Regions from separate parts of the Streptomyces sp. NPDC023157 genome, predicted to be linked through region 1. Evidence: riboswitches for the same ligand, from Rfam matches in the RefSeq annotation. Region 1 holds a riboswitch; the other holds the start of a gene.
The links. Region 1 has a riboswitch for S-adenosylmethionine ahead of ACZ3ZE_RS01790 (aminotransferase class V-fold PLP-dependent enzyme). Riboswitches for the same ligand answer to the same signal wherever they lie in the genome.
Positions count from the first base shown of each region.

Region 2: another riboswitch for S-adenosylmethionine. It lies ahead of thrC (threonine synthase); the one in region 1 lies ahead of ACZ3ZE_RS01790 (aminotransferase class V-fold PLP-dependent enzyme).

Region 1 covers NZ_JBVHIL010000001.1:378,562-392,887, reverse strand. Annotated here, with positions in the region: gene ACZ3ZE_RS01845 (aminotransferase class V-fold PLP-dependent enzyme) at 1-825, opposite strand, end outside; gene ctaC (aa3-type cytochrome oxidase subunit II) at 1,104-2,069, shown strand; gene ctaD (aa3-type cytochrome oxidase subunit I) at 2,066-3,802, shown strand; gene ACZ3ZE_RS01830 (cytochrome c oxidase subunit 4) at 3,799-4,197, shown strand; gene ACZ3ZE_RS01825 (L,D-transpeptidase) at 4,318-5,571, shown strand; gene ACZ3ZE_RS01820 (response regulator transcription factor) at 5,646-6,047, opposite strand; gene ctaE (aa3-type cytochrome oxidase subunit III) at 6,235-6,855, shown strand; gene qcrC (cytochrome bc1 complex diheme cytochrome c subunit) at 6,931-7,740, shown strand; gene qcrA (cytochrome bc1 complex Rieske iron-sulfur subunit) at 7,737-8,789, shown strand; gene qcrB (cytochrome bc1 complex cytochrome b subunit) at 8,786-10,411, shown strand; gene trpD (anthranilate phosphoribosyltransferase) at 10,554-11,618, shown strand; SAM riboswitch class IV at 11,753-11,869, shown strand; gene ACZ3ZE_RS01790 (aminotransferase class V-fold PLP-dependent enzyme) at 12,051-13,475, shown strand; gene ACZ3ZE_RS01785 (Lrp/AsnC family transcriptional regulator) at 13,569-13,850, opposite strand; gene ACZ3ZE_RS01780 (rhomboid family intramembrane serine protease) at 13,847-14,326, opposite strand, start outside.
Region 2 covers NZ_JBVHIL010000004.1:736,160-750,485, reverse strand. Annotated here, with positions in the region: gene ACZ3ZE_RS18565 (extracellular solute-binding protein) at 132-1,406, shown strand; gene ACZ3ZE_RS18560 (DUF3263 domain-containing protein) at 1,430-1,678, shown strand; gene otsB (trehalose-phosphatase) at 1,711-2,559, shown strand; gene ACZ3ZE_RS18550 (alpha,alpha-trehalose-phosphate synthase (UDP-forming)) at 2,574-3,929, opposite strand; gene ACZ3ZE_RS18545 (glucosyl-3-phosphoglycerate synthase) at 4,074-5,015, opposite strand; SAM riboswitch class I at 5,137-5,280, shown strand; gene thrC (threonine synthase) at 5,298-6,584, shown strand; gene ACZ3ZE_RS18535 (MoaD/ThiS family protein) at 6,600-6,878, shown strand; gene ACZ3ZE_RS18530 (cold-shock protein) at 7,293-7,502, shown strand; gene groL (chaperonin GroEL) at 7,845-9,467, shown strand; gene ACZ3ZE_RS18520 (hypothetical protein) at 9,705-11,399, opposite strand; gene ACZ3ZE_RS18515 (hypothetical protein) at 11,389-12,996, opposite strand; gene ACZ3ZE_RS18510 (SRPBCC domain-containing protein) at 13,265-13,735, shown strand; gene ACZ3ZE_RS18505 (GNAT family N-acetyltransferase) at 13,732-14,280, shown strand; gene ACZ3ZE_RS18500 (LamG-like jellyroll fold domain-containing protein) at 14,321-14,326, opposite strand, start outside.

The sequences.
Region 1 (14,326 bases):
CGGCACCAGCTCCGGCACCCGCGCCCGGATCCGGTCCACCAGGGCCCGCAGCCGCGCCGCCTCGGCCGCCGCCTCCGCCTGCACCGCCCGCAGCGAGGCCGCCGCCGCCACGATCGCCGGCAGGTTCTCGAAGCCGGGCGCCCGCCCCGACTCCCGCTCGTCCGCCGGGCCCTGCGGGGCGAACCGCACCCCCTTGCGCACCGCGAGCAGCCCGACCCCCGCCGGGCCGCCCCACTTGTGCGCGCTCGCCGCCAGCAGCGACCAGCCCTCCGGCACCGGCCCCCAGCCGAGCGACTGCGCCGCGTCCACGAGCAGCGGTACCCCGGCCGCCCGGCAGGCCGCCGCCACCTCGGCCACCGGCTGCTCGGTGCCCACCTCGTGGTTGGCGGACTGCAGGCAGGCCAGGGCCGTACGGGCGTCCAGCGCCGCCGCGAAGACCCCCGGGTCCACCGCGCCCGACCGCTCCACCGGCACCTCGGTCACCGAGCCGCCCGCCGCCGTGTGGGCCTCGCCCGCGTGCAGCACACAGGAGTGCTCGACCGCCGAGACCACCAGACGGTCCCCGACACGCCGACGCCCGGCGAGCGCCCCGGAGATTCCGGCGTGAACCGCGCGCGTCCCCGAAGGAGTGAAGACGAGCTCGTCCGGACGGCAGCCCACCGCCTCCGCCGCGGCCTCCCGCGCCGCGTCCAGCAGCATCCGGGCCCGCCGCCCCTCCCGGTGGAGCCGGGCCGGATCGGCCCACCCCTCGTCCAGGGAGGCAAGCAGCGCCTGGCGGGCGACGGGGTGCAGCGGGGCGGCGGAAGCGGCGTCGAAGTAGGGCATCCGCCCACGCTAACCCCGACGCGTAAGGCCCCGTCAGATGGCCCGCCCACACCGCCGATCGGCCCTGCGGAACCCACCCCCGGAACGAAGGAGTCCACCCCTTCGGGGACTCCGACGGCGCGTTGGGCACCCTCCCCGCGCGACCCCAAATAGCGTCCAGTAGGGTTTGGTCCGCATAAACATCCAAACCCCTGCCCGCGGCCGGGGCGGCGACCGACCAGCGAGACGGACGGCCGTGTCCGACCAAACGCGGGCCGAGACTCTCGGGAAGGCGCTACGTGAGTCCCAACGGCTCCGACCGCTCGTCGCGGCGCCCGATGCGGCGGAAGCTGCCGCAGGTGCTGACTGCGGGCCTGATCCTGGCGACAGCCACCGGCTGCTCGTACAACTGGGAAGACTTCCCCCGCCTTGGCATGCCCACCCCGGTGACGGAAGAGGCGCCTCGGATCCTCTCCCTCTGGCAGGGCTCGTGGGCGGCAGCGCTCATCACGGGCGTGCTGGTGTGGGGTCTGATCCTGTGGGCGACCATCTTCCACCGGCGCAGCCGCACCAAGGTGGAGGTACCTCCGCAGACCCGGTACAACATGCCGATCGAGGCGCTGTACACGGTCACCCCGCTCATCATCGTCTCCGTGCTCTTCTACTTCACCGCGCGCGACGAGTCGAAGCTCCTCGAGCTCTCCCCGAAGCCGGCCCACACCGTGAACGTGGTCGGCTACCAGTGGAGCTGGGGCTTCAACTACGTCGAGGACGTGCCCGGTGTGAAGGGCGACGCGAAGACGGACATCAACCTCGCGGCCATTCCGGACAAGTACAAGGACGCGTTCCCCGCGAACGCGGGCGGCGTCTACGACGCCGGCATCCCCGGTGACCGGAACCCGCAGACCGGCAACCCGGGCCCGACCCTGTGGCTGCCCAAGGGCGAGAAGGTCCGGTTCGTCCTGACCTCCCGTGACGTCATCCACTCCTTCTGGGTGGTCCCCTTCCTCATGAAGCAGGACGTCATCCCCGGTCACACCAACGCCTTCGAGGTCACCCCGACCCAGGAGGGCACGTTCCTCGGCAAGTGTGCCGAGCTGTGCGGTGTCGACCACTCCCGGATGCTCTTCAACGTCAAGGTGGTCTCTCCGGAGCGCTACCAGCAGCACCTGAAGGAGCTGGCGGAGAAGGGGCAGACCGGCTACATCCCGTCTGGCATTGAGCAGACGGACCCGGCCAGGAATGCGGAGACGAACAAGCTGTGAGCATCCTCAACGAACCCCACGGTGCGGCCGCGGCTGAGGACTCGTACGAGAACGAGCTCCCGGTCCGCCGCAAGCAGCCCGGCAACATCGTGGTGAAGTGGCTTACCACCACCGACCACAAGACGATCGGCACCATGTACCTGGTGACGTCGTTCGTGTTCTTCATCATCGGCGGTCTGATGGCGCTCTTCATGCGCGCCGAGCTTGCCCGTCCGGGCACGCAGATCATGTCGAACGAGCAGTTCAACCAGGCGTTCACCATGCATGGCACGATCATGCTGCTGATGTTCGCCACCCCGCTCTTCGCGGGCTTCGCGAACTGGATCATGCCGCTGCAGATCGGCGCGCCCGACGTGGCGTTCCCGCGGCTGAACATGTTCGCCTACTGGCTGTACCTCTTCGGCTCGATCATCGCCGTCGCCGGCTTCCTCACCCCGCAGGGTGCGGCGGACTTCGGCTGGTTCGCCTACTCCCCGCTGTCGGACGCCGTCCGCTCGCCGGGTGTCGGCGCCGACATGTGGATCATGGGTCTGGCCTTCTCCGGCTTCGGCACGATCCTCGGCTCGGTCAACTTCATCACCACGATCATCTGCATGCGCGCTCCGGGCATGACGATGTTCCGCATGCCGATCTTCACCTGGAACGTCCTGCTGACCGGTGTCCTGGTCCTGCTCGCCTTCCCGGTCCTGGCGGCCGCGCTGTTCGCCCTGGAGGCGGACCGCAAGTTCGGTGCCCACGTCTTCGACGCGGCCAACGGCGGAGCATTGCTCTGGCAACACCTCTTCTGGTTCTTCGGACACCCAGAGGTGTACATCATCGCCTTGCCCTTCTTCGGCATCATCTCCGAGGTCATCCCGGTCTTCAGCCGCAAGCCGATGTTCGGCTACATCGGTCTGGTGGCCGCGACCATCGCGATCGCCGGTCTGTCCGTGACCGTGTGGGCGCACCACATGTACGTCACCGGTGGCGTGCTCCTGCCGTTCTTCTCCTTCATGACGTTCCTCATCGCCGTACCGACCGGCGTGAAGTTCTTCAACTGGATCGGCACGATGTGGAAGGGGTCCCTGTCCTTCGAGACCCCGATGCTCTGGGCCGTCGGCTTCCTGATCACCTTCACCTTCGGTGGTCTGACCGGCGTCATCCTGGCCTCGCCGCCGATGGACTTCCACGTCTCCGACTCGTACTTCGTCGTCGCGCACTTCCACTACGTCATCTTCGGCACCGTGGTCTTCGCGATGTTCTCCGGCTTCCACTTCTGGTGGCCGAAGTTCACCGGCAAGATGCTGGACGAGCGGCTCGGCAAGATGACCTTCTGGACGCTGTTCGTGGGCTTCCACGGCACGTTCCTGGTCCAGCACTGGCTGGGCGCCGAGGGCATGCCGCGTCGTTACGCGGACTACCTCGACGCCGACGGCTTCACGGCGCTGAACACGATCTCGACGATCTCGTCGTTCCTGCTCGGCCTGTCGATGCTGCCGTTCTTCTACAACGTGTGGAAGACCGCCAAGTACGGCAAGAAGGTCGAGGTCGACGACCCGTGGGGCTACGGCCGTTCGCTCGAGTGGGCGACGTCCTGCCCGCCGCCGCGGCACAACTTCCTCACCCTGCCGCGGATCCGTTCGGAATCCCCGGCGTTCGACCTGCACCACCCTGAGATCTCTGCTCTCGACCAGCTCGAGAACAAGGGTCACGAGGTGGCGGCGCTCACCGGCGGCAAGGAGACCGGCAAGTGAAGATCCAGGGCAAGATGTTCATCTGGCTGAGCGTCTTCGTCCTCGCCATGGCGATCCTCTATGGCGTGTGGTCGAAGGAGCCGGTCGGTACGACGGCGCTGTTCCTGGCGTTCGGTCTCTGCATCATGATCGGCTACTACCTGGCCTTCACGGCCCGGCGGGTCGACGCCATGGCGCAGGACGAGAAGGAGGCCGACGTCGCGGACGAGGCCGGCGAGGTGGGCTTCTTCGCCCCCCACAGCTGGCAGCCGCTCTCGCTGGCCATCGGCGGCGCGCTCGCCTTCCTCGCCATCGCGATGGGCTGGTGGCTGCTGTACTTCTCCGCTCCGCTGATCCTGGTCGGCCTCTTCGGCTGGGTCTTCGAGTTCTACCGCGGTGAGAACCAGAACCAGTAGCACCCGCAGTACCCCGTAACACCCCGAGGGGCCCGGTCACTTCGTGCGAACGAAGCGGCCGGGCCCCTCGTTTGCCATGCCCGGCGCGCTGGGACGGAGGATTGTTCTTAACGTGAGGTCATGAACGACACGCCGCGCATTCGGACTGTTCTGAGCTGCACTCTTCTGGCCCTCACCGTCACCGCGGGCGCCACCGCGTGCGCGGGCTCCGGAAACCATCCGCTGTCGGCGAAGCCCTACGACGCGGCGGACGAGATCGCCTTCAACGCCCCGGAGGGGAAGAAGGCCGACCCCGAGAAGCCGCTGGAGATCACGGCCAAGGGCGACGACGGGCGGATCACCGACGTCACCGCCCTGGACGAGTCGGGCCACCACCTGGCCGGCGAGCTCACCGCGGACGGGCGCAAGTGGCGCTCCACGGCCGCGCTGGCGGCCGGCGCCCGGTACACCGTCCAGGTGGCCACGGAGGACGCGGACGGCGCTCCTGGGGCCCGTACGTTCACTTTTGAGACGGCCCCGGCCAAACGGGCCCTCACCGTCACTTTCGGGCCGCAGGCGGGCACGTACGGCGTCGGTCAGCCGATCACCGCCGACCTCAGCCTCCCGGTCAAGGACAGGGCGGCCCGCACGATCGTGGAACGGGCCCTCAAGGTCCGCTCGACGCCCTCCGTGGAGGGCTCCTGGTACTGGGTGGACGACAAGAAGCTGCACTTCCGCCCGAAGGAGTACTGGCCCACGGGCGCCGTCGTCACCGCCACCGGCAACCTGGCCGGCCTCAAGGTGGGCGACAAGCTCTACGGCGGCGACTCCAAGCCGCTCAAGCTCACCATCGGCGACCGGATCGAGGCCGTCACCGACGCCGGCTCGCACTACATGACGGTGCGGCGCAACGGAGAAGTGATCAACACCATTCCGGTGACCACCGGGAAACCGGGCTTCTCCACCCGTAACGGGATCAAAGTGGTGCTCGGCAAGGAGTACTACGTCCGGATGCGGGGCACCAGCATCGGCATCTCGGAGGGCAGCTCCGACTCGTACGACCTGCCCGTCTACTACGCGACCCGGGTGACCTGGAGCGGCGAGTACGTGCACGCCGCGCCGTGGTCCGTCGGCTCCCAGGGCGTCGAGAACGTCAGCCACGGCTGTGTCGGCATGTCGACCGGGAACGCCGCCTGGTTCTACGAGAACGTGCGCCCGGGGGACATCGTCCGCGTCGTCAACAGCGAGGGCGAGATGATGGACACCTTCGGCAACGGCTTCGGCGACTGGAACCTGGACTGGGACAAGTGGCGCAAGGGCAGCGCCCTGGTGGCGGACACCTCGGATCCGACCGCCACCATGGACGCCAAGGCCCGGCTCAGGCCCTCCCTGTAGGCCCCACGGGCCCCCGGGGGCGCCTCAGGCCCCCCGCCGGGCATCGCACAGGCCTCTCAGGCCCCGCAGGACCCTCAGGCGTCGAGGGAGAGCCGCGAACGCAGCAGGGACGCCAGGGACGCCGCGAACTCCACCGGTTCCACCGGAAGAGTGACCGCGGCGTCCGCGCGACTCCAGGTGGCCAGCCAGGCGTCCTGCGGGCGGCCGATCAGCAGCAGGACCGGAGGGCAGTGGAACACCTCGTCCTTGATCTGACGGCACACGCCCATGCCGCCCGCCGGCACCGCCTCGCCGTCCAGCACGCACACGTCGATGCCGCCCTCGTCCAGGGCCGTCAACACGGCGGGCAGCGTCGCGCACTCGACGAACTCGACCGGGGGAACATCGGCCGCGGGCCTGCGACCCGCCGCCAGGCGGACCTGCGCGCGGGTGTTCGCGTCGTCGCTGTAGACCAGGACCGTGGCGCTCGACTGCATCGTTCCTCCGTGAAGGTGGTCGGTCGTTGCGCGGATGCTACTCCGGTCCACACCCCGTCAACACCCGTTCAACACCTGTTCGAAGGGTGCCGGAAGGCGCTTCCGATGGGCCGTTCGGGCAGGACACGCCCCTCGGACACTCCGAACGGCACCCCCCGGAGTGAGGGCGGGATAAGCGACCGACATAATGTCGGTCGTGGCGACAGTAACGACAGTAGAAACAGGGCACGCGCACCCGTCGGTCAATCGACCGAACCTCACCAGCGTCGGAACCATCATCTGGTTGAGCTCCGAGCTGATGTTCTTCGCGGCCCTCTTCGCGATGTACTTCACCCTGCGATCCGTGATGGGCGCCGAGTTCTGGACGGAAAAGGCCTCGGCCTTGAACCTCCCGTTCTCCGCGACGAACACCACGATCCTGGTGCTCTCCTCACTCACCTGCCAGCTCGGCGTCTTCGCCGCGGAGCGGGGCGACGTGAAGAAGCTCAGGTCGTGGTTCATCATCACGTTCGTGATGGGCGCGATCTTCATCGGCGGCCAGGTCTTCGAGTACACCGAGCTGGTCAAGGAGGACGGCCTCTCGCTGTCCTCGGACCCGTACGGCACGGTGTTCTACCTGACCACCGGCTTCCACGGCCTGCACGTGACGGGCGGTCTCATCGCCTTCCTGCTGGTCCTGGGCCGGACGTACGCCGCCAAGAGGTTCACTCACGAGCAGGCAACCGCCGCCATCGTCGTGTCCTACTACTGGCACTTCGTCGATGTCGTCTGGATCGGCCTCTTCGCCACGATCTACTTGATCAAGTAATCGTGCTCCGCCGCTCGCGGCGGGCCACTCATCCAGCAAGCATCGACGCAGAAGATCCTGACACCGGGGTAATCCGTGAAAAAGCTCTCCGCACGACGACGCCATCCGCTGGCGGCGGTCGTCGTCCTACTCCTCGCGCTGGCGGCAACCGGGGGGCTGTACGCCGCGTTCGCGCCCGCGGGCACGGCGAAGGCCGACGAAACCGCCCAGTCCCTCGCCATCGAGGAGGGCAAGAAGCTCTACTCCGTAGGCTGCGCCAGCTGCCACGGGACCGGCGGTCAGGGCACCTCTGACGGCCCGTCCCTGGTCGGCGTGGGCTCGGCGGCCGTGGACTTCCAGGTCGGCACGGGCCGTATGCCGGCTCAGCAGCCGGGTGCCCAGGTCCCGAAGAAGAAGGTCATCTACACGCAGGCTGAGATCGATCAGCTCGCGGCGTACGTGGCGTCCCTCGGTGCCGGCCCGATCGTGCCGACCGAAGGCCAGTACAGCCCTGACGGCGCCGACATCGCCAAGGGCGGCGAGCTCTTCCGCTCCAACTGCGCCCAGTGCCACAACTTCACCGGTGAGGGTGGCGCGCTGACCTACGGCAAGTACGCCCCGAACCTCGAAGGCGTCAGCCCGAAGCACCTCTACGAGGCCATGCAGACCGGCCCGCAGAACATGCCCTCCTTCCCCGACACGACCATGCCGGAGAAGCAGAAGAAGGACATCATCGCCTACGTCCAGGCCGTCAACAGCGACAAGGCCGACAACCCGGGTGGTCTCAAGCTGGGTGGCCTCGGCCCCGTCAGCGAGGGTCTGTTCGCGTGGGTCTTCGGCCTGGGCGCGCTGATCGCAGTTGCCATCTGGGTCGCGGCCCACACCGCTAAGGCCAAGAAGTCATGAGTACCCAAGAGAATCCAGAAGAGAACCTGCCGTCCGAGCAGGACACCGCGCACGGCGCGGTGAAGGTCGCCGACGACCCGTTCGCCGACCCGGGCCTCCCGCCCCACAAGCCGCGCATCCAGGACATCGACGAGCGGGCCGCCCGGCGGTCCGAGCGTGCGGTCGCCTTCATGTTCACGCTGTCGATGCTGGCCACGATCGGCTTCATCGCCTCGTACGTGATCTTCCCGGTGGACAAGATCGTGTACATCTGGCCCTTCGGCCGGGTGTCCGCGCTCAACTTCTCCCTGGGTCTGACCCTGGGTGCGGCCCTGTTCTTCATCGGCGCGGGCGCGGTCCACTGGGCCCGCACCCTGATGTCCGACGTCGAGGTCGCCGACGACCGTCACCCGATGGCGGCCACGCCCGAGGTCAAGGCCAAGGTCATGGCGGACTTCGCGGCCGGTGCCGCCGAGTCCGGCTTCGGCCGGCGCAAGCTGATCCGCAACACGCTGTTCGGCGCGCTGGCCATGGTGCCGCTCTCCGGCATCGTGCTGCTGCGTGACATGGGCCCGCTGCCCGAGAAGAAGCTCCGCTCCACCCTGTGGGCCAAGGGCAAGCTGCTCGTCAACATGAACACGCACGAGCCGCTGCGTCCCGAGGACGTCGCGGTCGGTTCGCTGACCTTCGCGATGCCCGAGGGCCTCTCGGAGCACGACGAGCACTTCCAGACCGAGATCGCCAAGGCCGCCCTGATGATCGTCCGTATCCAGCCGGACGACATCAAGGACAAGCGCGAGCTCGAGTGGTCGCACGAGGGCATCGTCGCCTTCTCGAAGATCTGCACCCACGTCGGCTGCCCGATCTCTCTGTACGAGCAGCAGACGCACCACGTGCTCTGCCCGTGCCACCAGTCCACCTTCGACCTGTCCGACGGCGCCCGAGTCATCTTCGGCCCGGCCGGTCACGCCCTCCCGCAGCTGCGGATCGGCGTGAACGACAAGGGCTTCCTCGAGGCGCACGGCGACTTCGAAGAGCCCGTCGGTCCCGCCTTCTGGGAGCGCGGATGAGCACTGTGACCAATACGCAGAAGAAGGCACCCGCCGGCGAGCGCATCGCCGACTGGGCCGACGGCCGCCTGGGGATCTACACGCTGGCCAAGGCCAACATGCGGAAGATCTTCCCGGACCACTGGTCGTTCATGCTGGGCGAGGTCTGCCTCTACAGCTTCCTCATCATCATCCTGACGGGCGTCTATCTGACGATGTTCTTCCACCCGTCGATGAACGAGGTGGAGTACGTCGGACCGTACGTCCCGCTCCAGGGACAGCTGATGTCCGAGGCGTTCAACTCGACCATGCACATCTCGTTCGAGGTGCGTGGTGGTCTGCTCATCCGGCAGATCCACCACTGGGCGGCGCTGATCTTCCTCGCCGGCATGTTCGTGCACATGATGCGCGTGTTCTTCACCGGCGCGTTCCGCAAGCCGCGTGAGATCAACTGGCTGTTCGGCTTCCTGCTGTTCTTCCTGGGCATGTTCACCGGCTTCACCGGTTACTCGCTCCCGGACGACCTGCTCTCCGGCACCGGTGTGCGCTTCATGCAGGGCGCGATCCTGTCCGTGCCGATCGTCGGCACGTACCTGTCGATGTTCCTGTTCGGCGGGGAGTTCCCCGGCGGCGACTTCGTCGCCCGGTTCTACTCGGCGCACGTGCTGCTGCTGCCGGGCATCATGCTGGGTCTCGTGGTCGCGCACCTCATCCTGGTGTTCGTCCACAAGCACACGCACTTCGAGGGCCCCGGCCGTACGAACAAGAACGTCGTCGGCATGCCGCTGCTGCCGGTGTACATGGCGAAGGCCGGAGGCTTCTTCTTCCTGGTCTTCGGTGTCATCGCGGTCATCGCGGCGATCGCCTCGATCAACCCGATCTGGGCCATCGGCCCGTACCGCCCGGACCAGGTGTCCACCGGCGCCCAGCCCGACTGGTACATGGGCTTCGCCGAGGGTCTGATCCGTGTCATGCCGGGCTGGGAGATCAACCTGTGGGGCCACACGCTGGTCCTCGGCGTGATGATCCCGCTGGCGATCTTCCCGGCGGTGCTCGGCGCGATCGCGGTCTACCCGTTCATCGAGTCCTGGATCACGGGCGACAAGCGTGAGCACCACATCGCGCAGCGCCCGCGCAACGCTCCGACGCGCACCGCCTTCGGTGTCGCCTGGATCACCGCGTACATGATCATGCTCGTCGGTGGCGGCAACGACCTCTGGGCCACGCACTTCCACCTGTCGATCAACTCGATCACCTGGTTCGTCCGGATCTTCTTCTTCGCCGGACCGGTCATCGCCTTCGTCGTCACCAAGCGCATCTGCCTCGGCCTCCAGCGCCGGGACAAGGACAAGGTGCTGCACGGACGCGAGTCCGGCATCATCAAGCGCCTGCCGCACGGTGAGTTCGTCGAGGTCCACCAGCCGCTCAGCCAGGGTGAGCTGCACCGCCTCACGGCGCACGAGCAGTACGACGCCGCGGCCCTGCCGCCGGCCGTCGACGAGAACGGCGTGGAGCGCAAGATCGGGCGTATGGAGAAGCTCCGGGTCAAGCTCAACAAGGGCTACTACGGCGCGGACAACCAGATCGTCAAGCCCACCGCCGAGGAGTACAAGGAGATCACGAGCGGCCACGGCCACCACTGATCATCTGACCTCCTGAAGCAGGTCGCCACGGCGAGAGCCCCGTCCATTCGATGGACGGGGCTCTTTGCCGTTCCCGCGGATCGATAGGGTGGGAAGGTATCCATCCCCGAAGATCACCGATCACCGATCGCCAGGAGCTGCCATGAGCGCTGCGACCCCCGCTGGAGGACTCGACTCGGCGGGCCGCTCCTGGCCCGCCGTCCTGGACGGCCTGCTGAGCGGCCGCGACCAGAGCGCGGAGGACACCGCCTGGGCGATGGACCGCATCCTGCGCGGCGAGGCCACCGCCGCGCAGATCGCCGGCTTCGTCGTCGCCCTGCGGGCCAAGGGCGAGACCGTCGAGGAGATCACCGGCCTCGTCCGGACCATGTACGAGCACGCCAGAACGATCGAGGTGCCCGGCCCGTCCGTGGACATCGTCGGCACCGGTGGCGACGGCGCCAAGACCGTCAACATCTCCACCATGTCGGCGATCGTGGTGGCCGGCACCGGCGCCAAGGTCGTCAAGCACGGCAACCGGGCCGCGTCCAGCGCCAGCGGCGCCTCCGACGTCCTGGAGAAGCTCGGCGTCAACCTGGAACTGACCCCGGCGCGGGTGGCCGAGGTCGCCGGCGAGGCCGGCATCACCTTCTGCTTCGCGGTGAAGTTCCACCCGGCGCTGCGCCATGTGGCGATGGCCCGCAAGGAGCTGGGCATCCGCACGGTCTTCAACTTCCTCGGACCGCTCACCAACCCGGCCCGGGTGCGGGCCCAGGCGACCGGCGTGGCCGACCCGCGGATGGCCCCGATCGTCGCCGGCGTCCTCGCCGAGCGCGGCTCCTCGGCGCTGGTCTTCCGCGGCGACGACGGTCTGGACGAGCTGACCACGACGGCGACCTCCCGGGTGTGGATCGTCCGGGACGGCACCGTCCGCGAGGAGTCCTTCGACCCGCGCGACGTCGGCATCGACATCGTCCCGGTGGAGGCCCTGCGCGGCGCCGACGCCTCGTACAACGCCGATGTGGCGCGCCGTCTGCTGGCCGGCGAGACCGGCCCGGTACGGGACGCGGTGCTGCTCAACTCGGCGGCGGCGCTCATCGCGCTGGAACCGGGGGAGGGCACCCTGACGGAGCAACTGCGCGTGGGCATGGCCAAGGCGGCCGAGTCCATCGACTCCGGCGCCGCCCGCCGGGCCCTGGAGCGCTGGATCGCCGCCAGCAACGCCTAGCAAGCGCCACCGCCCCCGTACGCGGTCTGTTACTCGGTCCCGCACAAGGCCCGTACGCGGCCCGCACGCAGCCCCGTTCCGAATGCCGGGACGGGGTTGCGTCGTCGTGATCGACTGGCATAGGTTCTGTGGCAGGTCATGAGTGACAGCGACAAAGCCCCGGCTGGCTGTCCGGCAACCCTCCGTCCGTGGCGGGGTGCCCCGGGTGAAGACCAGGCCGTACGAGCAGAAGCCTGCGGCAAGCGCGGACCCCTGCGCACAACCCTGGGGTCCTTGGTCCTCTAGGGAGCAGTGTCTCGTGAGCAAGCGAATGCGTTAGGGCCGTCGGCCCACTTCTTCACCGAACACCCGTACGGGGCACCCCTTTCCTCGCGCTGCCCCGCGGGCTCTTTCACGCCTTTTCGCGCCCCTTTTCCGCCGGGAGATACCGTCATGTCCGCATGCCCGAACGCCGCCGCCGCCACCGCCACCGTCTCCGCCGCCTCCGGTGAGTCCGCCGAGTCCGCCGCGTCGGCGGACCCCTGCTGCGCCGCCCCGCTGCCGGTCCTCGGCCGGGACGTCACCGTCCCGCTCGTCACCGGCGGCGAGGTCAGCTACGCGGCGCTCGACTACGCGGCCAGCGCCCCGGCCCTGCAGCGTGTGTGGGACGACGTCGCCGCGTACGCCCCGTACTACGGCAGCGTCCACCGCGGTGCCGGCTACCTCTCCCAGCTCTCCACGGACCTCTTCGAGAACAGCCGCGCCACCGTCGCCGAGTTCCTCGACTGCCGCCCCGACGACCAGGTGGTCTTCACCCGCTCCACCACCGACTCGCTCAACCTGCTCGCCCAGGTGATCCCCGCCGACTGCCAGGTCTTCGTCTTCGAGACCGAGCACCACGCCTCCCTGCTGCCCTGGCGCGACGCCCGGGTCACCTACCTCAACGCCCCGCGCACCCCGCGCCAGGCCGTCGAGACGCTGGAGCGGGCGCTCGCCGACCGCGACCCCTACGGCCCCGCCCTGGTCTGCGTGACCGGCGCCTCCAACGTCACCGGCGAGCTGTGGCCGGTGCGGGAACTCGCCGCCGCCGCGCACGCCCACGGCGCCCGGATCGTCCTCGACGCCGCCCAGCTCGCGCCCCACCACCCTGTCTCCGTACAGGAGTTGGACGTCGACTGGATCGCCTTCTCCGGGCACAAGCTGTACGCCCCGTTCGGCTCCGGCGTCCTCGCCGGACGCGCCGACTGGCTCCAGGACTCCGAGCCCTACCTCGCCGGCGGCGGCGCCTCCCGCACGGTGGCCCGCCGGGCCGACGGCGGGGTCGACGTGGAGTGGCACACCACCGCGGCCCGGCACGAGGCCGGCTCGCCCAACGTCATCGGCGTCTACTCCATCGCCTCCGCCTGCAAGGCGCTCACCGAGGCCGGCTTCGACCAGCTCGTCGCCCGTGAGCGGCACCTGATCGCGAAGGTTCGCGAGGGCCTGGCCGAGGTGCCCGAGGTGCGGGTGCTCTCGCTCTTCGGGGACGACGCCCCCCGGGTCGGCGTCATCTCCTTCGTCGTGGACGGCTGGAACAGCTCCCACTTCGCCGCCGCGCTCTCCGCCGAGTACGGCATCGGCGTCCGCGACGGCCTGTTCTGCGCCCACCCGCTGGTGCGCACCCTGCTCGGCAGCGACCCGCAGGACCCGGGCGAGTGCGGCGCCCCGGAGGCGGCCCCCGGCGAGCGCTCCCTCAACGCCATCCGCGTCAGCTTCGGCGCGGGGACGCCCGACGAGCACGTGGATCGGTTCGTCGGCGCGGTGAGGCAGCTGGTGCGCGAGGGCGCCCAGTGGAAGTACCGCACCGAGGACGGCCGCTGCGTGCCCGACCGCGGCTGAGCTCCTTCCCCCGTACGAGTGAAGCCGGCCTCCCGTGCGGGAGAGGCCGGCTTCACCGTGTGTGCGGGGTGCCGCGGGCCGGAGCCCGCGGGCTCAGGACTCCAGGCCGATGGCGAAGGCCGCGTCCAGGTCGTTCTGGGAGTAGGCGCGGAAGGCGACATGGGTGTCGGTGCCCTCGACGCCGGGGATCTTGCTGATCTTCCCGGGGATGACGTCGGCGAGGTCGTCGTGGCGCGGCACCCGGACCATGGCGATCAGGTCGTACGTCCCGGTCACCGAGAAGACCTCGCTGACGCAGTCGATCGAGGCGATGGACTCCGCGATCTCGGGAATGCGGTCCACGCTGGTCTTGATGAGCACGATCGCGGTGATCACGGCTGGCTTTCTCCCTCGGTGGCCGCGGCTGGTGGCTTCACCTTAACGCCACCTCTGTACCGGCCCCACGCGTAGAGGAAGCCGATCGCGAACCCCACCACGTGCGCCAGGTACGCCACCCCCGGCCCCGCCCCGGCCGAGCGGGCCGCCAGCCACTGGAGCACGAACCAGAAGATCAGCACGATCCAGGCCGGGAATCTCAGCGGCAGGAAGAAGAGGAAGGGGAAGAGGCTGGTCACCCGGGAGCGCGGGAAGAGATAGAGGAAGGCCCCGAGCACCCCCGAGATCGCCCCCGACGCCCCCACCAGTGTCTGTGTGCTGTCCGCGTGCGCCGCCGCGTAGCCGAGCAGCGCCAGACCGCCGCACCCCAGATAGAACAGGGCGAACTCGGCCGGCCCCATCCGCTCCTCGGCCATCGCGCCGAAGACGTACAGGAACAGCATGTTCCCGAGCAGGTGCAGCCAGCTGCCGTGCAC
Region 2 (14,326 bases), on a different contig from region 1:
GGTGACGGGCCGTGATGCGTTGCAGAAGCGATATGCGAGTGGTGTAGACCTCCCCTGTTCCGGCGGGGGAAACTTGCCGCTCACGGGGGTTCGACGGCGAACAGACGATGAGCAAAGGGCGGGTTACAGCTGTGCAGCGGCGACGATTCATAGGACTGGCCGCGGCGGCCTCCGCACTCGGCCTGACCGGCGCGCTCTCCGGCTGCGGCACCCTGAGCGGTGAGACCGGCGACGTCACCCTCAAGCTGGTGGCCGCCGACTACGACCTCGCCGGCGGCGACTCCACCAAGAAGTACTGGGCCGGCGTCGTCTCCGCCTTCGAGGCGAAGAACCCCGGCGTGAAGGTCCAGGTCCAGATCGAGTCCTGGAACGACGTCGACCGCAAGGTCGCCGAGCTGGTCAAGGCCGGCCAGGCCCCCGACATCGCCCAGATCGGCGCCTACGCCGACTACGCGGCCGCCGGGCAGCTCTACTCCGCCGACGAGCTCCTCTCCATCCGGGTCCAGGCCAACTTCCTCGCCCCGCTCGTCGCGGCCGGCGAGAACAAGCGCACCCAGTACGGGCTGCCCTTCGTCGCCTCCACCCGGCTGCTCTTCTTCAACGAGGGCCTCTTCGAGAAGGCCGGTGTCACCGCGCCGCCCACCACCTGGGACGAGCTCGCCGCCGCCGCGCGCAAGCTGGAGAAGAAGGGCGTGAAGTACCCCTTCGCGCTGCCGCTCGGGCCCGAGGAGGCCCAGGCCGAGACGATGATGTGGCTGCTCAGCGGTGGCGACGGCTACACCGACGCCACCGACCACTACAAGATCGACTCCGACGCGAACATCCGCACCTTCGAGTGGCTGCGGACCAACCTCGTCGCCGAGGGCCTCACCGGCCCCGTCGCCCCCGGCAAGCTCAACCGCAAGGAGGCCTTCGCGGCCTTCGCCCGCGGCGAGGTCGGCATGCTCAACGGGCACCCGTCCCTGATGCAGGAGGCCGAGAAGAAGGGCGTCAAGGTCGGCAAGGTCGCCCTGCCCGGCGCGTCCGGCAAGGCCAGGGCCACCATGGGCGTCGCCGACTGGATCATGGGCTTCAAGCAGAACGGGCACCGCAAGGAGATCGGCGCCTTCCTCGACTTCGCCTTCAACGACGAGAACGTCCTGAAGTTCGCGGGCGACAACGGCCTCCTCCCCGCCACCATCACGGCCTCCGCGAGCATGGAGTCCGACCCGGCCCACGCCGACCTCCGCGAATTCCTCCAGGCCCTCCCCGACTCCCAGCTCCCCCCGGTCGGCAAGACCTCCTGGGCCCGGGTCAGCGGCGCCGTCAAGAAGGACATCGGCAAGGCCGTCGCCCCCGACGCGAAGCCGGCCGAGATCCTGGGCCGGATCGCCCGCGAGGCGACGGCGGCGGAGAACGCGGAGTAGGACGGCGGCATAAGTTGGTCTGTATGACCACCGGACCCACCGAACCCGGCGAGCTGGGCGAGCGCGAGCAGGCCGTCCTGGCCATGGAACGGCGTTCCTGGCCGGGCCCCGGCGCCAAGGAACGAGCGGTTCGCGAACAGCTCGGCCTCTCCGCGACCCGCTACTACCAGCTGCTCAACGCCCTCCTCGACGACCCGCGGGCCCTCGCCCACGACCCGGTCACGGTGAACCGCCTCCGGCGGGTGCGGGCGGAACGGGAATCGCGCCGCTGACGGGAGGCCCGCGCGTGGGTAGGGTCGTGAACATGGTCAGCAGCCTTCCGCACCCGACCACGGCCGCCGGCCGCGACGGTCTCGCCGCGCTCCTCGCGCGCCCCGAGAAGGCCGTCGTCGCCCTCGACTTCGACGGGACGCTCGCCGAGATCGTCCCCGACCCCGAGCGGGCCCGCGCCCACCCCGGCGCCGTCCCCGCCCTGGCCGCCCTCGCCCCCCGGGTGGCCTCCGTCGCCGTGGTCACCGGCCGCCCGGCCGGGGTCGCGGTCCGCTACGGGGGCTTCGCCGGCGTCCCAGGCCTGGAGCACCTCGTGGTCCTGGGCCACTACGGCGCCGAACGCTGGGACGCCGTCACCGGCACCGTCCACGCCGCCGCCCCGCACCCGGGCGTCGCGTCGGTCCGCGCCGAGCTCCCCGGCTTCCTCGACCGGATCGGCGCCTGGCCGGGCACCTGGATCGAGGAGAAGGGCCGCGCGGTCGCCGTCCACACCCGCCGCGCCGACGACCCGCAGGGCGCCTTCGAGGCCCTGAAGGGCCCCCTGGGCGATCTGGCCACCCATCACGGCCTGGTCCTCGAACCCGGCCGCATGGTCCTGGAGCTCCGCCCTCCGGGCATGGACAAGGGCGTCGCCCTCGCCGACTACGTCCACGAGCTGGGCGCCGGGTCCGTCCTGTACGCGGGCGACGACCTGGGCGACCTCCCGGCGTACGCGGCCGTCGAGAAGCTCCGCTCCGACGGCACCCCCGGCCTCCTCGTCTGCTCCGCCTCGGCCTCCGAGTCCGTCCCCGACCTCGCCGACCGCGCGGACCTCACGGTCCCGGGACCGGCGGCGGTCGTGGAACTCCTGGCCGCGCTGGCGGAGGCGATCCGGAACACCTAGGCGCCCCGCCTCCCTCAGGCCTGGCGCAAGGCCCCCAGCTGCTCCAGGAACCACTCCCGCGGCGGCAGCGCCGTCGCCGCCGTCGCGAGGTGTTTCGTGCGTTCGGCGCGTTCGGGGGCCGGCATCGAGAGGGCGGTGTGGAGGGCTTCGGCGGTGGCCGTCACGTCGTACGGGTTGACCGTGAGGGCGTCCTCGTGGAGCTCCTCGTACGCGCCCGCCTCGCGGGACAGGACCAGGGCGCAGCCCTCGTCGGAGACGACCGGGATCTCCTTGGCGACCAGGTTCATGCCGTCGCGGACGGGGTTGACCAGGGCCACGTCGGCGAGCCGGTAGGCGGCGAGGGAGCGGGTGAAGTCGTCCTGGACGGAGAGCAGGACGGGCTGCCAGTCGGGGGTGCCGTACTCCGCGTTGACCGCCTCGGCGAGCTCGGTCACCGAGGCCGTGTACGCGCGGTAGACCTCCAGGTCCTGGCGGGAGGGGTACGCGGAGGCCAGGTGGACGACCCGGCCGCGCCACTCGGGGTGGGTGGCGAGGAGTTCGCGGTAGGCGAGGAGGCCGCGTGGGATGTTCTTGGACAGCTCCGTACGGTCCACGCGGACGATCGTCTTCCGGTCGCCCACCTCGGCGCGCAGCGCCGCCAGGCGGTCGTCGACCGCGGGGCGGTGGGCCAGGGCGCGCAGCTCGTCGGCGTCGACACCGAGCGGGTACGCGGCGACCCGGGTGGTGTCGGGCACGAGCGGGTCGGCGAGGAAGGCGGCGGCCCAGGCGCGGGTGTGGAAGCCGCGCTCGTCCGCGCCGAGCATGCCCTCGACCAGCTCGCGGTGGATGTCGTCGGGCAGCATCGCCAGGTAGCCGGGCGCCGCCCACGGGGTGTGGGTGAAGTGCCCGATCCGCAGGTCCGGGCGGAGCGCGCGGAGCATGCCGGGGACGAGCGCCAGGTGGTAGTCCTGGACGAGGACCGCCGCGCCCTCGTCCGCCGCCTCGGCCAGCGCCTCGGCGAAGGCGCGGTTGTAGGCGCGGTAGGACCCCCAGCGGCGCCGGAAGTCCGCGTCGAAGACGGGCTCGCGCGGGATGTCGTACAGGTGGTGGTGGAGGAACCAGAGCACCGAGTTCGCGATGCCGTTGTACGCGTCGGCGTACACCTCCGGGTCGATGTCCAGCATGCGTACGCCCGGCTCGGCGACCCCGCGGCGCACGGCCTCGCGGTCGCCGTCGCCGAGCGCCGCGCACACCCAGAGGCCGCCCTCCGAGGAGACGGCGCTCAGACCCGAGACGAGCCCGCCGCCGCCCCGCCGGGTGTCCAGGGAGCCGTCGTCACGCACGGTGTACGAGACCGGGCCGCGGTTCGATGCCACGAGGACGGTAGCCATACGGCGAACCTAGCCCGTCCGGTAAACGCTCAAACGTACGGATACCAGACGGGCGGTTCCGGCCGAGGGCCGGGCCGCGGCCGGAGCCGCTCCCTGTCGAAGCCGCTCCCTGTCGAGGGGGGCGGAAAAGATCATTGTCCGGCGCTACGCCACGCGCCGCCTCGCGTACTCCGCGATCTCCGCCATCGGCGGGCGCTCCTCCGTGTCCACCGGGTACGTGTGCGGCTCGAAGCCCCGCTCGCCCCGCTCGAACTGGGTCAGCCACGGGCGCACCAGATGTCCCCGGGACAGACGCAGCTGCGCCGTCCGGTAGATCGCGGCCGCCATCCGGCCCAGCGCCCGCCCGTCCTGGTGCCGGTGCTTGCGCACCCCCACGTCCACCTGTGCGAGGGCGTCCAGGCCCACCGTGTGCAGCGCGTCGACGAGCAGGCCCAGCTCCACTCCGTAACCGACGGGGAACGGCAGCCGTTCGAGCAGCGAGCGCCGCGCCGCGTACTCGCCGCCCAGCGGCTGGACGAAGCCGGCCAGCTGCGGCCAGTGCAGATTGAGCAGCGGGCGCGCCACCAGCTCCGTCACCCGACCGCCCTGACCAGGGGCGTCGCCGAGCGGGCGGTCGTACATCGCCTTCACGAAGTCGACGTCCGGTTCGGTGAGCAGCGGGCCCACGATGCCGGTGACGAAGTCCGCGGAGAAGTCCCTGAGGTCCGCGTCCACGAAGCAGACCACGTCCCCGGTCGTCACCATCAGTGACCGCCACAGGACCTCGCCCTTGCCGGGCACCGCGGGTATCCGGGGCAGGATCGCGTCGCGCGCCACCACCCGCGCGCCGGCCGCCGCCGCCACCTCCGCCGTACGGTCCGTGGAGCCCGAGTCGATCACCACGAGCTCGTCCACCAGCGGGACGGCCTCGGTCATCAGCTCGCGGCGGATCACGGAGACGATCGCGCCGACCGTCGCCTCCTCGTTCAGCGCGGGCAGCACCACGCTGACCCGCGTCCCCCGTTTGGCGGCGAGGACGCGCTCCAGCGGGCGGTCGGCGACGGACCAGGACCGCCGGGCCAGCCAGCGCTCCACCTCTTCCAGCAACGTGATCTCCATCTCGCGGATCGGACGACCCTCTCCACCTTCGTAGCCTTCGGTTACAGTCTTGAACAACGCGGATCCCCGATGCATGTCGGGGTGCCGACCGCGTCTCACAATCGAATACCGCTCATCCAGAGGGGCAGAGGGAAACGGCCCGTTGAAGCCCCGGCAACCCTCCAGTCGGTTCTCGTCCTCCAGCGAGGTCCCCGACTAGGGAAGGTGCCAAATCCGTCTCATGGCGAAAAATTCGTCATGGGAAAGATGAGGAGAAAGGGCCTCGCCTCCATGGCTGTACAGACCGTCGCACCCGGAACCACCGTCGACCTCGGTCCCGCTTCCGGACTCTCCTGCCGCGAATGCGGCGAATCCTTCCCGCTCGGCCCGATCTTCGCCTGTGAGCTCTGTTTCGGCCCGCTCGAAGTCGCGTACGACCTGCCCTCCGGTGACCCGGAGGAGCTGCGCAAGCGCATCGAGGCCGGCCCCGCCAACATCTGGCGCTACGCCCCGCTGCTGCCCGTCCCGGCCGATGTCGCCGAGAAGCCGAACCTGAACCCCGGCTGGACCCCGCTCGTCAAGGCCGACAACCTGGCCCGCGAGATCGGCGTCGAGCCCGGCAGGCTGTTCGTCAAGGACGACTCCGGCAACCCGACCCACTCCTTCAAGGACCGGGTCGTCGCCCAGGCCATCGAGGCCGCCCGCGCCTTCGGCTTCACCACCCTGTCCTGCTCCTCCACCGGCAACCTGGCCGGTGCCGTCGGCGCCGCCGCCGCCCGGGCCGGCTTCCGCTCCTGCGTGTTCATCCCGCACGACCTGGAGCAGGGCAAGGTCGTCATGGCCGGTGTCTACGGCGGTGACCTCGTCGCCATCGAGGGCAACTACGACGACGTCAACCGCTTCTGCTCGGAGCTCATCGGCGACCCGCTCGGCGAGGGCTGGGGCTTCGTCAACGTCAACCTGCGCCCGTACTACGGCGAGGGCTCCAAGACGCTCGCGTACGAGATCTGCGAGCAGCTCGGTTGGGTCATCCCCGACCAGCTGGTCATCCCGATCGCCTCCGGCTCCCAGCTCACCAAGATCGACAAGGGTCTGCAGGAGCTCATCAAGCTGGGCCTGGTCGAGGACAAGCCGTACAAGATCTTCGGCGCCCAGGCCGAGGGCTGCTCCCCGGTCTCCGTCGCCTTCAAGGCCGGCCACGACGTCGTGAAGCCGCAGAAGCCGAACACGATCGCCAAGTCCCTCGCGATCGGCAACCCGGCCGACGGCCCGTACGTGCTCGACATCGCCCGCCGCACGGGCGGTGCCGTGGAGGACGTGAACGACGAGCAGGTCGTCGACGCGATCAAGCTGCTCGCCCGCACCGAGGGCATCTTCGCCGAGACCGCGGGCGGCGTGACCGTCGGCGTCACGAGGAAGCTGGTCGAGGCCGGTCTCATCGACCCGAGCCTGACGACCGTGGTCCTCAACACCGGCGACGGCCTCAAGACCCTGGACGCGGTGGCCGACACCTCTCAGGCGACCGCCACCATCCGCCCGAGCCTGGACGCGTTCCGCGACGCGGGCCTGGCCCACTGAAAGGTACGTGAACCCATGGCCGTCAACGTCCGCATCCCCACCATCCTCCGCACCTACACCGGCGGCCAGGCCGAGGTGAAGGCGGAGGGCGCGACCCTCGCCGAGGTCATCGCCGACCTGGAGAAGAACCACGGGGGCATCGCCGCCCGCGTCCTGGACGACCAGGGCAAGCTGCGCCGCTTCGTCAACGTGTACGTCAACGACGACGACGTGCGCTTCGAGCAGGGCCTGGAGACCGCGACGCCGGACGGCGCGGGCGTCTCCATCATCCCGGCGGTCGCCGGCGGCTGCTGAGCCGTCGCCCCCTCCGCGCTTACCCGCGGTATCCGTCTTATCTGAATTGCCCCTTCCGCGAGAAGAAGCGGAGGGGGCAATTCTGCATGGTTGAGCGGGGTAGAGTTGGGGAAGTCCCCGCCGCTGCTCATGCCAGACGCATATGAGAATGCGCCCGTGCGCGACAAGAAGCAGCCAAAGTGCCCGTGCCTTGTGTACCTTCTGCGCGCTTTGCCCGGCCCGACTTGACCCGGAATTCAAGGGATTCTCCCCAATTCGCCTTTCCGTGCTGCCCAGAATTCTCGTCCGATTGACCTGTTGCAGAGGGCAGTTGGGCAGATACATTCAGCCGCGGTCGACGCGTTCCGGCGCAGGGTCTGACCCGGGTCCGCGAAGTGCGGCCCCGCGCAAGGGCCAGTAATAGGGGAGTTAGGCATGGCTCAGGGCACCGTCAAGTGGTTCAACGCGGAGAAGGGCTACGGCTTCATCGCGGTCGACGGTGGTGCGGATGTTTTCGTCCACTACAGCGCGATCCAGATGGACGGCTACCGCACCCTTGAAGAAGGGCAGCGGGTCGAGTTCGAGATCTCGCAGGGCCAGAAGGGCCCGCAGGCGGACATGGTCAAGCTCGCCGCCTCCGCCTGAGCGCGGCGCGATCGGCCACCGACGCACTTCCGTCGAGGGGCCCGCATCCAGACCGGATGCGGGCCCCTCGTCATGTCCGGCTCCTCGTCATGTGCGCCCGGCGTGTGCGCCCGGCTCGTGCTCCCAGGGGTGACCGATCCTCGGTAGTCGCTTGCACTCGCATGGGGCGAGTGCTAATCATTGGCGTTAGCACTCTGAAGGTGAGAGTGCTTAATCGAGGATCGGGCAGATGAGGCCCGCGGCCAGGTGGGGCAAGGAACCACAGGGCTCGCAGGCCGTCCGTCGCGGGCGTCGGCGCGGTCCAGGAGCGTTATCCACCCCAGTCCGGGAGGACCACTTCACATGGCCAAGATCATCGCGTTCGACGAGGAGGCCCGGCGCGGTCTCGAGCGCGGCATGAACCAGCTCGCTGACGCCGTCAAGGTCACCCTCGGCCCGAAGGGCCGCAACGTCGTCCTCGAGAAGAAGTGGGGCGCCCCCACGATCACCAACGATGGTGTCTCCATCGCCAAGGAGATCGAGCTCGAGGACCCGTACGAGAAGATCGGCGCCGAGCTGGTCAAGGAAGTCGCCAAGAAGACGGACGACGTCGCCGGCGACGGTACGACCACCGCCACCGTCCTCGCCCAGGCGCTCGTCCGCGAGGGCCTGCGCAACGTGGCCGCCGGTGCCAACCCGATGGCCCTCAAGCGCGGCATCGAGAAGGCCGTCGAGGCCGTCTCCGGCGCCCTGCTCGAGCAGGCGAAGGATGTCGAGACCAAGGAGCAGATCGCCTCCACGGCCTCCATCTCCGCCGCCGACACCCAGATCGGCGAGCTCATCGCCGAGGCGATGGACAAGGTCGGCAAGGAAGGCGTCATCACCGTCGAGGAGTCGCAGACCTTCGGGCTCGAGCTTGAGCTCACCGAGGGCATGCGCTTCGACAAGGGCTACATCTCGGCGTACTTCGCGACCGACATGGAGCGCATGGAGGCGGCCCTGGATGACCCGTACATCCTGATCGTCAACTCCAAGATCTCCTCCGTGAAGGACCTGCTCCCGCTCCTGGAGAAGGTCATGCAGTCGGGCAAGCCGCTGCTGATCATCGCCGAGGACGTCGAGGGCGAGGCTCTGTCGACGCTGGTCGTCAACAAGATCCGTGGCACCTTCAAGTCCGTCGCCGTCAAGGCCCCGGGCTTCGGCGACCGCCGCAAGGCCATGCTGAACGACATCGCCATCCTCACCGGCGGCACGGTCATCTCCGAGGAGGTCGGCCTCAAGCTGGAGAACGCGGGCCTCGACCTGCTGGGCCGCGCCCGCAAGGTCGTCATCACCAAGGACGAGACCACCATCGTCGACGGTGCCGGTGACAGCGAGCAGGTCGCCGGTCGCGTGAACCAGATCCGCGCCGAGATCGAGAACAGCGACTCGGACTACGACCGCGAGAAGCTCCAGGAGCGCCTCGCGAAGCTGGCCGGCGGCGTGGCCGTCATCAAGGCCGGTGCCGCGACCGAGGTCGAGCTCAAGGAGCGCAAGCACCGCATCGAGGACGCCGTTCGCAACGCGAAGGCGGCCGTCGAGGAGGGCATCGTCGCCGGTGGCGGCGTCGCCCTGCTGCAGGCCTCCGCGGTCTTCGAGAAGCTGGAGCTGGACGGCGACGAGGCCACCGGTGCCAACGCCGTCAAGCTGGCCCTGGAGGCCCCGCTCAAGCAGATCGCCGTCAACGGTGGTCTCGAGGGTGGCGTCGTCGTGGAGAAGGTGCGCAACCTCCCCGTCGGCCACGGCCTGAACGCCGCGACCGGTGAGTACGTCGACATGATCGCCGAGGGCATCATCGACCCGGCGAAGGTCACCCGCTCCGCGCTGCAGAACGCGGCGTCCATCGCGGCCCTGTTCCTCACCACCGAGGCCGTCATCGCCGACAAGCCGGAGAAGGCGTCCGCGCCGGCCGGCGGCGGCATGCCGGGCGGTGACATGGACTTCTGAGTCTGATCCTCTGGATGCGCCCCTCGCACTGACCGGCCGCAGGCGGCCGGTCAGGCTTCGGGACGCTGCACCGGACTCCGTCCGGTGACCGGGGTCGACCTCAGTCCTGCCGAGGGCGGCACTCCCATCAGGGGGTGCCGCCCTCGGGTTTTGCGCAGCGGATCAGCTGTTCATCGCTGAACGCCGAAGGGCGGCACCCCGTGGGGTGCCGCCCTTCAGTCGTTCCCGCGTACGACGTCAGCGGACGTCGACGTAGTCGGCCACCGCGGCCGGTGCGTTGAAGTGCGAGCCGTCGGTGTTGTACCGGACGACGTACCAGCCGTCCACGGTCGCCTTGGCCTTGAGCGTCGCCACCCCGTTGGCGGCGGTACGGCCGGTCGCGAGCTGCTTCCAGGCCGACTGGCCGCGCGCCTGGAACCACAGGCTCACAGGGGCGTTCCCGTACGCCTTCCAGGCGCCACCGACCTGCTGCTGGACGCCGGCGGTCACGGTGACCACGGCGCCCTTGCGGACGGGCTCGGGGGCGGCGTTGACGGAGACGACGCGGGCGGGGGTGCGGACCATCCGGAACACGTTGCTCGCGGACTCGGCGAACATGTCGCTCACCGGGTGCCGGACCCGGAAGTACCCGCCCTGGCTCCGGCCGTTGAGGCTGTAGGTGCCGGGGAAGGAGGAGGGGTACGCGGTGGCGAGGGTGCGCCAGCCCGTGCGGCCGTCGGCGGAGGTCTCCAGGAGCAGCGTCTGGGCGGCGCTGGACCCGTAGTACTGGCCCGGGTTGTACGTGGGACGGAACGCGCCGATGGCGTTGACCTTGCCGTCCGCGGCGAGCAGGCCGCGGTAGACGAGGACCCGGCTCTCCTGGGGCATCACCAGCGGAGCGGTGACGGCCGGGAAGTACAGGAACGGGTCGTCGGTGGAGACCACCCAGCTGTCCAGCCGGACCCCGGGGGCGGACGGCAACTGGGCCGTGAAGCGGCCGTCGGCGTCGGTCGAGACGGTCTTGAACACCTGGTAGCCCGCGCGGCCGTCGCGGCCGAGGGACACCCGGACCTGCTGGTCGGCGAGCGGCGCGTCGGCGTTCTTCGGGTCGGTCATCCGCCCGCTGACCGTGACCTTCTCACCAGGCAGGACCCGGGTCCTGTCGGCGGTCGCGGTGACGGTCACGGCGCGGTGGTTCCAGGCGAGGATCGTCCGGGTGAACTGGGTGGCGCCGTGCACCTGCTCGCTGTTCTCGGCGTACGAGACGCGGAACTCGTCGCCGATGTTCACCTGGCCGTACGGCTCGCCGGTGAACTCGCCCTTCTCGTCGGTGGTCACCGTCTGCGCCACGCCGGTGTCGGGAATCAGGCGCTGGACGGAGATGCCGCGCCCGGAGATCGGGACGAGGTCCCCGGAGCCGGGCTGGACGCCGAGGAGCGTGCCCGAGGCCCTGGTGCTGCGGTCGTCCCAGCTCGGAGCCGAGAAACCGATGCCGAGCTGCGGCTTCAGGGTGAAGTCGAGCGTGCCGGCGTCGGCGCGGGTGACGGTGTTGCCGAGGGAGTCGGTCGCCGTGATGTCGATGGCGTACTTCCCGAGCTCCGGGATCGTGCCGCCGTCCTCGGTGAGCTTGAGGGCGGTGGCGGCGGGCAGGGAGAAGTAGTTCGTGCTCCACGACGCCTGGGTCAGGGCGGGGACCTCGGTGACGACGGTGTCGCCCTTGCGGATCTTCGCCGAGACGGCGGTGACGGTGGCCGAGGCGGCGTCCGTCCAGGCGGTCACGTGGAAGGCGCCGCGCTGGTACTCCTCGGTGAAGGCGGCGCCGATGCCGACGGCGGGCGCCGGAGCGGGCTCCTCGGCCACGGCGGGGGTGACGCCCGCGCCGAGGGCGAGGAGGGTCAGTACGGCGACGGCGGACGACGCCGTGCGCGAAGAGGGGCGGAGGTCAGAGCGCATCGATGTACTTCCCCTTCGACTCGCTGTAGAAGTAGCCGTTCTGGGACTGCTTGAGCACGAGCCACGAGCCGTCGCCGTAGTTCTTGGCCTTGAAGCTGAACTTGCCGTAGGCGTTGGTCGGGACGTCACGGTTCACCCAGTACCACTGGGAGTCGCCCTTGGGCCGGAAGACGAGCATGACCCGGGCGCCGGAGTGCGGCTTCCAGACGCCGCCGACCTTCTTCTGCACGGTGCCGGTGACCGTCATGTACGAGTTGGTACGCGGACGGTTCGGGCTGACGGAGAACGCGGCGAACCGCGTCTCGACGCGCGAGAGGCGCGTGGCGCCCGAGGTCTTCGCGACGTACCGGTCGCTCTCGTAGTGGTGCAGCCGGTAGACGGCGTTGACGTAGCCCCAGGTGCCGATGTCGACGGCGCAGTAGCTGAAGCTGTTGTCCCAGCGGGTCTTGCCGTACTTCAGATTGCCCCAGGTGCGCCCGTTGTCCAGGGAGACCTGGAGGTAGAGCGGCTCGTCCGCGCAACTGCCGCCGTTGAGGCGGGCGGTGGCGCGGACCCAGCCGAACTCGTCCAGGGTGACCCGGGTGCCGGTGTACGACACCTGGCCGAGCGCGGCGATCTGGCCCTCGTCGGCGGGGAAGCCGTCGAAGTACACCGAGGGCCGCAGGAAGGTGTACACCGTGCGCTGCCCGGCGTAGGCGGGGCGGGCCGGGAAGCGGAAGCCGCCGTCGGCGGCGGCGGACTGGCCGCCGATCTGCCCGGGGACCTTGTAGTGCCAGATGTCGGGCTGCTCGGTGGCGGCGACCACCGGCGCGCCCTCGAAGGGCACCCAGCCGTCCGGGGTCAGCCGCTGCACGGCGCCGCTGACGGTGACGTCGGTGCCCGGGAGGACGCGGTACTTGTTCAGGTCGGCGTTGATCCGGTACGTGAGCTTCTCGACGCCCACGCGGGGCACCGGGAAGCCGGCGTTCGGGTCGGTGACCGCGTCGGTCGGGACGACGGTGGCGGTGCCGCTGCGGATCTCCGCGTTCGGGGTGACCGGCAGCGAGAAGGTGCCGTCGGCGCCGGTGGTGGCGGTGAGCTTCGTGGTCGTCCAGTCGCCGGCGTCCAGGTTCAGGGACACCTGGACCGTGGTGCCCTCGGCGGCCGGCGTCCGGGCGCCGGTGTTCGGGTCCCAGGTGGTGGCCGCGCCGGACAGGACGAGGCTCCGCTGGTCGTAGCTGGTCGTGGCGCGGTCGAAGGACAGCTTGCTGACGCCGGTGTGCAGCTTGTGGGCGTAGGTGCCGCCGGTCCACTTCTGGACGGTGCCGGAGGACAGCCGGTACTCGACGACGACCGGGTAGTCGCCCAGCGGCATGCCCGCGGGCAGCTTCAGGGCGTCCGCGGTGGTCCAGCCGTACGGCCGGTCGGTGGCCTGGTCCGCGGACTGCCAGGTCAGCTCGTCGGTGGAGGCGATGACGGCGGCGTCGGGCGCGGCGGAGTCGAGGACGCTGACCTTCACCCACAGCGCGTTGGACGTCAGGTCGACGACGATCCGTCCGTCGTCGGAGGTGACGGTACGGGTGACGGTCTCGGCCGCGTGGGCCGCGGGCGCGGTCACCAGGGCGGGCAGGGTCAGCCCTGCCGAAAGGACGAAAACGGTTGCCGCACGCACGAGGGCATGCGGCAGCGTGCGCGTAGAGCGCATCTGAGAGACCCCCCACAGGTCGGAAGGCGGCGCATCGGAAGATCGCAAGCCGCGTGAGAGCAACATAGCGCTTGATGGTTGAACGTGTTCACTGGATGGCCTGTTCGCGGCCGGAGTCTGTCAGGGGCATCCTGAGAGGAGAGTCCGGCGCCCCGGGCAGCGGGCAGACAGGAGAGATCTCATGATCACCCTCCTCACCACACCGGCGGAACGCGAGCTGGTCATCACCCGCACCTTCGACGCGCCCGTGAGCCGCGTCTGGGAGGCCTGGACGCGGCCCGAGCACGTGCGGACCTGGTACGGGGTGGCGGGGCTGACCATGTCCGTCTGCGACGTCGACCTGCGGCCGGGCGGCGCGTGGCGCTGGGGCCAGCGGACCCCAGACGGCCAGGAGATCGTCTTCTCCGGCACGTACGAGGAGATCGTCACGGCCGAACGGCTCGTCTACTCGGAGATCTTCGAGCAGATGCCGGACGCCGAGCCGGTCCGCGTCGTCCTCGCCTTCGACGCCACCCCCGACGGCGGCACCGCGCTGACCAGCACGTCCTTCTGGCCGTCCACGGAGATCCGGGATCAGGCGCTCGCCGCGGGCATGGAGGCGGGGGTGAAGGAGCAGTACGACCGGCTGGCCGACCACCTCCGCAGGATGTGACCGCCCTGGAGGTCCCGCGGCTGACGGCGGACGGGCTGCTGCTGCGCCCCTGGGAGCAGGCGGACCTGCCGCTGGTCCGCGAGGCGTCGGCCGACCCGTACATCCCGCTGATCACGACCGTCCCGCCGGTCTGGTCGCGGACGGAGGGCGAGGCGTTCGTCCGCCGCCAGTGGGCCCGCGCGCAGACCGGCGCCGGCTACCCCTTCGTCATCGCCCGCACCTCCGACGCACGCCCCCTCGGCGCGATCGGCCTCTGGCTCCGCGACCTCCCCGAAGGCCGCGCGACCCTCGGCTACTGGCTCGCCCCCCACGCCCGAGGCAACGGCACCGCCACCCACGCCCTCACCACCCTCACCACCTGGGCCACCACCGAACTCCGCATCCCCCGCCTCCAACTCCTCGTGGAACCCTGGAACACCGCCTCGTCCCACACGGCCGAACGCGCCGGGTTCGTACGGGAGGGGGTGCTGCGGGGGTGGCAGGAGGTGGGCGGGGTGCGGCGGGACATGGTGATGTACGGGCGGGTGGCGGGCCGGGCGGGGTAGCCGCTCCGTCAGCCGGACGGACCTTCCCGGCGGGCCGGTGCTAGCA